DNA from 2 places in the Yersinia hibernica genome. Region 2 is predicted to be linked to the other one. Evidence: predicted binding sites of a transcription regulator. Region 2 holds the regulator's gene; the other holds the start of a gene.

Region 1 (4,939 bases), 1.0 Mb from region 2:
CCGGCACTGGAAGCCAACACCTGATTCATGTCCGTCAACAATGCGGTAGTTTTGCAACCCGCACCATTGGCCACACCGACAATCGCCTGCGCCAAATCTTCAGATAGTTGATAAGTCGGCATAAAAGCACCCGAGCCCACTTTGACATCCATCACCAGCGCATCCAGCCCCTCAGCCAGCTTTTTAGCCAGAATAGAGGCGGTAATCAGTGGGATGGAATCCACCGTGGCGGTAATATCGCGGGTGGCATAAAAGCGCTTATCCGCCGGTGCCAATGAGCTGGTTTGGCCGATGATGGCAACGCCAACATCCTGAATAATTTTGCGAAATGCGCTATCGTCAGGAAAAATATCAAAATCAGGAATAGCTTCAAGCTTGTCGAGGGTGCCGCCAGTATGACCCAAACCACGGCCCGAAATCATCGGCACGTAGCCGCCGCAGGCCGCCACCATAGGGCCGAGCATCAAGGAAGTGACATCCCCCACACCGCCAGTGGAATGTTTGTCCACCAAGGGGCCATTGAGATTTAAGCTCTTCCAGTTCAGAACCGTGCCAGAATCGCGCATCGCCATCGTGAGCGCAACCCGCTCTGGCATGCTCATGTCGTGGAAATAAATGGTCATCGCCAGTGCTGCAATCTGCCCTTCGGAAACCACGTTATCGCGAATACCATTGATAAAGAAACGAATTTCTTCTTCACTCAGTGGTTGGCCGTCGCGTTTTTTACGGATAATTTCTTGTGCGAGAAACAAGGTATCCCCCTGCTTATGAAATAATAGCTGCACAGCGGACAAAGTAGCCCGCTGTGTATCTGCTCAGTTCAATCACTGAGATAATGGTTAATAGCCGGTGCTGTGGCTGTTGCTCTGATGACCTAAGGTCGCCAGCAAGCTGCCCAACAGGCTAGACGCGCCAAAACGGAAGTGGCGAGCATCAGCCCAACCTTCGCCCATCAATTGGTCGGCCAGTTGCAGGAATTGTGCGGCGTCCTCTGCGGTACGTACGCCCCCCGCAGGTTTAAAACCAACGGTTTTCGCCACCCCTAAGTCACGGATAGTGCGCATCATAATGCTGGCACTTTCCAGCGTGGCATTAACCGGTACCTTGCCAGTGGAAGTTTTGATGAAATCAGCTCCAGCCTTGATAGCAATCTCACTGGCCTGACGAATCAAATGCTCTTGCTGTAACTCACCGGTTTCAATGATGACTTTCAGCAATACATTGGCGTCAGCGCAAGCTGCTTTGCACTGTTTGACTAATTCAAAGCCGACTTTATCGTTACCGGCCATTAAAGCGCGGTAGGGGAAAACCACATCCACTTCATCCGCACCATAGGCAATCGCCGCCCGAGTTTCAGCCAGTGCAATGGCAATATCATCATTGCCATGTGGGAAATTAGTGACGGTTGCAATGCGGATTTCAGGTGTTCCTTGCTCGCGTAATGTTTTACGCGCAATAGGAATAAAGCGAGGATAAATACAGATTGCCGCGGTATTACCGGCAGGACTTTTCGCCTGATGACACAGAGCAATAACCCTCTCATCGGTATCGTCGTCATTCAGGGTGGTTAAATCCATTAAACTCAGTGCGCGTTTAGCATAATCGTTTAGATTCGCGCAGGCGGTTAAATCGGTCATAAAACTCTCCAACACTTTTCAGCCCTGACACCTTGCCAAAACTGAGCATTTATTTATGAGCAGCAGGGTGCTAGCTCAATACGTTGGCGAGCGGACTTGGTTCCTTGAAGATAGCCCCTTTATGGGTGGCAATTGAGATCCATCTCACCGCACTAACTTATCGCTCTATTTGAACACGTTATCAGCTGATGAGATGTGTTCAAATTCACAGTAATCAATAGTAACTTGTAACGGATATAAATTATATGTGATTAATGTCACAAAATAACCTGATTTATGGCTAGCTGACACTAATATGTCCACTTGCATCAAGGATAGCTTATGGCGAGGAATCCGCAGAATTATGGGCTGAACCAGACAGCAATTAGACATCGGTGGGGCAGACGGCTTGAATGTGGGCAGCGCACCAGAGCCGCAGCATACAGCGAGTATGTGGCGCTAATGAGCACTGCCCAATCCAGAATGGCAAGTCAAACTCGCCGAATCACAAAGCCAGGAAGAAGCCAGCGATAGTGGCACTCATCAGATTTGACAGAGTACCTGCTGCAACAGCTTTCAGACCCAAACGCGCAATATCATGGCGGCGGTTAGGTGCCATGCTACCTAGCCCACCCAACAAAATGGCGACAGAGGACAAGTTAGCAAAACCGCACAGGGCGAAAGAGATAATGGCTTTGGAATGTTCAGAAAGTACTTGTAAACCAGCCGCTTTGACTAACTCTTCAGCTTGTAGGTATTGCCCGAAATTCATAAATGCCACGAACTCATTCACAATTATCTTCTGGCCGATAAAGGAGCCAGCCACCATGGCCTCACTCCAGGGAATCCCTATCAGATAAGCAATTGGCGAGAATACCCAGCCCAGAATTAATTCCATAGAGAGTTGTGGATAATCGAACCAGCCGCCAATGCCACCCAGGATGCCATTGAGTAATGCAATCAATGCAATAAAGGCCAATAGCATCGCACCAACATTGAGCGCTAATTGCAGACCGGAAGCCGCGCCAGATGCCGCAGCATCAATGACGTTAGCTGGGCGATCATCTTCGGCAATCAACGTGGCCGCATCCACCTTATCGTGCGTTTTTTCAGTTTCTGGCACCATCAACTTAGCGAACAGCAACCCCCCGGGAGCCGCCATAAAGGAGGCCGCAATCAGGTATTCTAGCGGCACGCCCATTTGGGCATAACCGGCCAATACTGAACCCGCGACGGAGGCTAAGCCACCACACATTATGGCAAACAATTCAGATTGCGTCATAGTGGCAATATAAGGGCGCACCACCAATGGCGCTTCGGTTTGCCCAACAAAAATATTGGCCGTCGCGGAAAGAGATTCAGTGCGCGAGGTGCCCAACAGTTTCTGTAGCCCACCACCTAAGACTTTAATTACCAGTTGCATAATGCCGAGATAATATAAAACGGCAATTAATGAGGAGAAGAATACAATGACGGGCAGAACTCGCAGGGCAAATACAAAACCACCGCCACCAAAGACTTCAAACATTTTGTCGGAAACCAAGCCGCCAAACATAAATGAAATCCCGTCATTGCCGTAAGCAATAACATTCGCGACACCCTCAGACATCCCGCCAAGAATACGACGCCCTACAGGTACATATAATACCAACGCACCAATACCCACCTGAAGAATAAATGCCCCAACTACAGTGCGGATATTGATCGCCCTAAAATTACTGGAAAGTAGCACGGCTATTAATATCAGTACTGCCATTCCGACTAAACTCATGAGCATGCAGATAATCCTGTTAATGATTTGTTTTGTAATAATGTGGAAGTGGATTATACCGGCATGACCTGACTATCAAACTATCTCTGTCACAAATAAACACAACTGGAAGCAACTGTAAGATAATTAACGTGATGAGAATCACATTAAAACAGCGAAAAGTGAAAGCACGCTAACTATTAGGATGATTTGTATAATGAAATCAAAATACTATCGGGGCATTAATTAACTGAGGGTAATGAGAATAACTGTTGGCTGTTTTCTAATAGCTGAGCTGCAATCTCTTGCGGGGTTTCAGGGCGTAACTCACATAACACAGCAAAGACATTTGCTGCTCGCTCTGGCCGGTTGGGTTGACCTTGAAAGCCCGCAAGGGGCATATCCGGCGCGTCAGTCTCCAGTAATAGGGCGGATAGGGGTAATGTCGCCATCACATGGCGCGTTTTCTGCGCCCGTTCATAGGTGATAGTCCCCCCCACACCAATGTAATAACCCAAGCGAATGAATGCTTGCGCCTGCACTAAACTGCCCGCAAAGCCGTGTACCACACCAGCGCGTGGCAAAGCGGCTTTACGCAAGACAGCCGCGAGCGGGTCATGTGATCGGCGCGAATGCAAAATGACCGGAAGATCATGCTGCTTGGCAAGTTGCAACTGAGCATTCAATAACGTTAATTGGCGTGGTAACTGCGGCTCATCCATATAGAGATCCAGGCCAATTTCCCCCACGGCCACCAGTTTGTCGGTTTTATCTCGCAGGGCCGATGCCAATGTGGCTAAATCAGCCTCCTGATGCCGCGCAATATAAAGCGGATGCAGGCCCAGCGCGGCAAATAGTGGTGGATAGTTAGCCGCCAAATCGAGAATGCGCGAAAAATAATCAGCGCTCACGGCAGGCACGATAATTTGCCTGACATTCGCTTGTGCGGCGCTAGTTAAGCTCGCCATTTCCGCACCGCTGAAAGGTGGAAAATCAAAGTGACAATGTGTATCGATAAAATAGGGCATCTGCCCACGGCTCCATGCCATTACGCGGTATCGCCTTTGGTTTTCGCCATATCTGGCGGCAAAATAATATCTGGCGATTGAGTGAGGTCAAATGAAGAATCCTCATTATTAATCAAGTTAACCATCTCATCTGGTTGGTTAATATTTTGCGGTTGCAGCATGCGGCGAGAAAGAGAAATCGACGGTTTTTCCCCTTGGATTTCAGACTGTTCCAATTTATCTCGCGGCAGCAACCAGTGCCCCACCGTCGCCAGGAAATAGCGGCCACAACGACGCCCTAAATGATAATCACGATTCAGAGCCGCAATCCGGCTACCCAGTGCATTACTGGCCAGAGGTTTAGGCGGGAAAATCTCGAAAATACGCAAATCACCCGGCGGATTTTCAATAAATTGCTGAATACGGTGATAACTCTGTTCATGCTGCTGCATAATCCGCACCAGTTGCTGCAAGCTACTCTCACTCAGCCAATGCTCCATCCGCTTCATCCATTGCGGCGTATAATAAGCCTGCGAGGGTACTGTGCGGATAACCACAATGGTATC
Region 2 (4,939 bases):
TGGGGCCGGGGGTGATGGCAGCAACCCAAAGAAAACCAACCATTGAAAGAAATAAACTCAGTTCCATGAGACGGGTGCCTCTCACCCAAAATGATGCGCGATATACCCATGAAGCTAACAGTGTGCTATTGATCACACAAGAGCAACGACATGATTTCCATTCATCATATGTATGAAATATTTCGTCCGCTGGCCGGGGCCAGCAACCCACACCTGCAAACACTGCTGCCGCGGCTGGTGCGACGGCGGGTGCAGCTTAGACCTTTTTGGCAACGGCTGGAATTGCCCGATGGGGACTTTGTCGATTTGGCCTGGAGTGAAAATCCTGAGCTGGCGCGCGATAAGCCCAGATTGGTACTATTTCACGGGTTGGAAGGGAATTTTTACAGTCCTTATGCCCATGGTTTACTGCACGCCTGGCAAGCCGAAGGGGGGCTGGGTGTGGTGATGCATTTTCGCGGATGCAGTGGAGAAGCTAATCGTAAGTCTCGCATTTATCACTCCGGTGAAACAGAAGATGCCCGTTTCTTCCTGCGCTGGTTGCGAGAAAACTATGGCCAAGTACCAACGGCTGCGGTCGGCGTCTCTTTAGGCGGCAATATGTTAGCGTGCTATCTGGCACAGCAAGGGCAAGAGAGTTTATTAGAGGCCGCCGTGGTGGTTTCGGCCCCACTGATGCTCGAACCTTGCGCCAACCGCATGGAGCAAGGTTTCTCACGTGTTTATCAGCGCTATTTGCTGAATCAGCTCAAGTTAAATGCCACGCGCAAGCTGCTGCATTACCCCGGCAGTCTGCCTTTGGATCTGGTGCAATTGAAAGGGCTGCGGCGAATCAAAGAATTTGATGATGTCATAACGGCGAGAATACATGGCTTCAATGATGCACTGGATTACTATCGGCGGTGCAGTGCTTTGCCACTGCTCCCGCAAATTACCACGCCATTGCTTATTATTCATGCCCAAGATGACCCCTTCATGACGACAGAAGTTATCCCCAATCTCAGCGAATTACCCAGTAACATTGATTATCAGTTAACTGAGCATGGCGGCCATGTCGGTTTTGTTAGCGGCTCATTAAAACACCCACAAATGTGGTTGGAACAACGTATTCCAGCCTGGCTTTCCCCTTATTTGGAGCAACAATCATGATTATCCCCTGGCAGCAAGTCGACAGTGAAACGCTGGATAATATGCTGGAGGCCTTTGTGTTACGTGAAGGCACTGATTACGGCGAGCAAGAGCGCTCATTGGCACAGAAAGTCGAAGATGTGCGCCGTCAATTAGTGAGTGGCGAGGCGGTATTAGTGTGGTCTGAATTACACGAAACCATCAATATTATGCCACGAGGCGCATTTCGTGCCGGGGCAGAAGAGTTGCCATAATCCTCGCGTTGCCGCCGCACTCTTGGCGAAAAATCAGAGTGACAAGCTGGACACTTTGCCCTAAAAATAACCCTTAATGATAAAAAATAGCCCGTTTAAACCTGTCCGCTGAGTTAACTAACCCCATGGAGTTACAGCTAATATGTCAATTAAACATCCGGTTATCGCCGTCACCGGCTCCAGTGGCGCAGGAACCACGACCACCAGTCTGGCGTTTCGCAAAATTTTTCAGCAATTGAATATTCGCGCGGCTCAAATTGAGGGTGACAGTTTCCACCGCTACACCCGCCCGGAAATGGATTCAGCGATTCGTAAAGCACGGGATCAAGGCCGACATATCAGCTATTTTGGCCCAGAAGCCAATGACTTTGGGCAGTTAGAAGAGAGTGTTTCGCAATATGGCGCATTGGGTACCGGGCGCTCACGTAAGTATTTGCATACCTATGATGAAGCCGTGCCCTACAACCAGATTCCCGGCACATTCACTCCGTGGGAGTCGCTACCAGAGCCGACTGATGTGCTGTTCTATGAAGGGCTGCACGGCGGGGTTGTCACCGAGCATCATGATGTCGCAAAACATGTAGATTTACTGGTCGGCGTAGTCCCCATCGTTAACCTGGAGTGGATTCAAAAATTAGTCCGGGATACTGGCGAGCGCGGCCATTCTCGTGAGGCGGTGATGGATTCCGTGGTGCGCTCCATGGATGACTATATTAACTACATCACGCCACAATTTTCGCGGACTCACATTAACTTCCAGCGAGTACCGACCGTCGATACCTCCAACCCATTTGCCGCCAAAGCCATTCCGTCACTGGATGAAAGTTTTGTTGTCATTCACTTTAGAGGTCTGAATCAAATCGATTTTCCCTACTTACTGGCGATGTTACAGGGATCGTTTATTTCCAATATCAATACTTTGGTGGTCCCAGGCGGGAAGATGGGGCTGGCAATGGAGTTGATTATGGCGCCATTGGTGCAGCAATTACTGGAAGGCAAAAAGATTATTTAATCGCCTGCGTACTTGAAGTAGCGGCCAACATCTCCGCTGCTTCAAGTCCGTCGAGTTTATTTAGGCGATTTCGCGGATCTCAAAACTGTGGGTAATGGTCGCCGCTTTGCCCAGCATCAGAGACACCGAGCAATACTTTTCAGCTGACAGCTCCACCGCGCGCTCAACAATTTTATCGGTTAAGCCCTTGCCGCTCACAATAAAATGCAGGTTAATTTGTGTAAACAGGCGCGGTGCCTCTTCCCGGCGCTGCGAGGTTAACGTCACTTCGCAATCGCGCACATCATTACGGCCTTTTTGCAAAATAGAGACAACGTCAATTGCGCTACAGCCGCCCGCCGACATTAACAGCATTTCCATCGGGCTCGGTGCTTTGTCTCCCGCATTTCCGTCCATCAAAACTTGATGCCCTGAAGCGGATTCCCCCAAAAATGTCAGCCCCTCAACCCACTTTACACGTGCCTGCATAACTCTTGCTCCCGGTTAAATTTTCTGATTCAGACTACCCTTTCATTTACAAACTGGCAATGTAACCCGATGTTCATCATGCTGAAGCGATACAACACAAGACACTGGCCTCATCCTGTGCTACAAACAGAATCGAAAGTGTTGTTTCTAGAATTAAATAGGGTAGCTTCTCAATACTCAGTGAAGGGTTTCTATCCGGTACGTATCTTGGCTATACCTTTCGGCAGTTGAGCAAATTAATATGCTAAGAGAAAGTGTATTTTATAAGCACGCCGCGCAGGGAACTCTGAACCCTGTTAAGTCTGGCTGCGATAACAACAGAGGATAACAGCGAATGGTTCTCGGCAAGCCACAAACAGACCCGACTCTCGAATGGTTCCTGTCTCATTGCCATATCCACAAATATCCATCGAAGAGTACGCTAATTCACCAAGGTGAAAAGGCCGAAACGCTTTACTACATCGTGAAAGGCTCCGTTGCGGTGCTTATCAAAGATGAAGAAGGTAAAGAGATGATTCTCTCCTATCTCAATCAGGGGGATTTCATCGGCGAGCTTGGATTATTTGAAGAAGGCCAAGAACGTAGTGCCTGGGTTAGAGCAAAAACCGCCTGTGAAGTGGCTGAAATTTCTTACAAAAAATTCCGTCAGTTGATTCAGGTTAACCCAGACATCTTGATGCGCCTGTCTTCACAGATGGCGAACCGCTTGCAGATTACATCGGAGAAAGTGGGTAACCTCGCCTTCTTGGATGTCACTGGGCGCATTGCACAAACGCTGCTTAACCTGGCAAAACAACCTGATGCCATGACCCACCCAGATGGGATGCAGATAAAGATTACCCGCCAGGAAATTGGTCAAATAGTTGGCTGCTCCCGCGAAACTGTGGGGCGGATACTAAAAATGCTGGAAGATCAAAATCTGATCTCCGCGCACGGTAAAACGATTGTCGTTTACGGCACGCGTTAATTCCCCCATAAACCGGTGTCGTTACCTCGGCACCGGTTTTTTATTTGTGTGATCAATAAACTTCTGGGGCCTATATGAATTGGCAACGGCTTATTTATCATCCTGAAGTTAACTATGCACTTCGCCAAACATTAGTCCTCTGCATACCTGCGGCGTTGGGATTCGCCATGGGCGAGTTACGGCTGGGGTTGATGTTCTCCCTGATACCAGCGTGTTGTAACATTGCGGCGCTAGATACCCCCCATCAACATTTCTTCCGACGACTGATTGTCGGCGGGGCTCTCTTTACATTCAGTAGCTACCTCACTCAGCAACTGCTGCTGTGGGAAGTTCCATTACCCGCAGTGATGCTTGGCTTGGCATTAATATTGGGTGTGAGTGGAGCTATCAGTCAGCTCAATGGTCGACTGCTTCCCGCCGCCCTTATCGCCGCTATTTTCAGCCTCAGCATGGTGGGCCGCGCACCTATCTGGCAAGCCCCCTTGATGTGTGCCGTGGGGACTCTCTGGTACGGCGTATTTACCTGGCTGTGGTTTCGCTTATGCAGGGACCAGCCCATCCGTGAGCCATTGAGCCAGCTTTATCATCTGTTGGCTGATTATTGCGACGCGGCATATCGTTTATTTGGCCAGCAGCAAGAAGCAGAAAAGACGATACCGCAGCTGTTAGATAGACAGCAAGGTATTATGGATAAAATTAATCAACTTTATCAACAATTTAACTTGCTCCCTAATACCACAAAAAAAGAACGAAAACGGCTACTGACACTCTTTCAAATGGCACTCGATTTGCAAGAACACATCACTGCGGCGATGAATCAGTCAGAAAAAACGCAAGAACTGGTTGAACAGACACCAATAGAAAAGGTTCTTGAGCGCAATATACAGATTATCTCAACACAAATGCGCACCATCGCCGATGATATTCTCTACCACCACCGGGCGAAAACCCATGTTAGCGCGGGTGATGCACTGGTCGAACTGGAAGAAATTGCCCAGCAATATCCTAATAATCCGGTGGCACAATTCTGCTATTACCATATCAGTCATATTACCCAAATCCTGAGTGACCAGCGCCCGCAATATGACCGCGATTTGATGTCCAGCCAGG

The links. Region 2 encodes CRP, which controls carbon source genes, mostly activating them, when cyclic AMP is high. Its sites were predicted from a motif close to ATGTGANNNNNNTCACAT; they were not measured.
Positions count from the first base shown of each region.
Region 1: deoC (deoxyribose-phosphate aldolase) is a predicted target of CRP. The motif match lies at 1,883-1,900, and genes of this name have one in related genera.

Region 1 covers NZ_CP032487.1:665,602-670,540, reverse strand. The annotation lists gene deoA (thymidine phosphorylase) at 1-752, opposite strand, end outside; gene deoC (deoxyribose-phosphate aldolase) at 840-1,637, opposite strand; gene D5F51_RS03180 (NupC/NupG family nucleoside CNT transporter) at 2,122-3,393, opposite strand; gene D5F51_RS03175 (TatD family hydrolase) at 3,609-4,394, opposite strand; gene D5F51_RS03170 (patatin-like phospholipase family protein) at 4,415-4,939, opposite strand, start outside.
Region 2 covers NZ_CP032487.1:4,404,243-4,409,181, forward strand. The annotation lists gene D5F51_RS20755 (LysE family translocator) at 1-67, opposite strand, end outside; gene D5F51_RS20760 (hydrolase) at 169-1,149, shown strand; gene D5F51_RS20765 (YheU family protein) at 1,146-1,382, shown strand; gene D5F51_RS20770 (phosphoribulokinase) at 1,525-2,394, shown strand; gene D5F51_RS20775 (OsmC family protein) at 2,455-2,862, opposite strand; gene crp (cAMP-activated global transcriptional regulator CRP) at 3,197-3,829, shown strand; gene D5F51_RS20785 (YccS/YhfK family putative transporter) at 3,904-4,939, shown strand, end outside.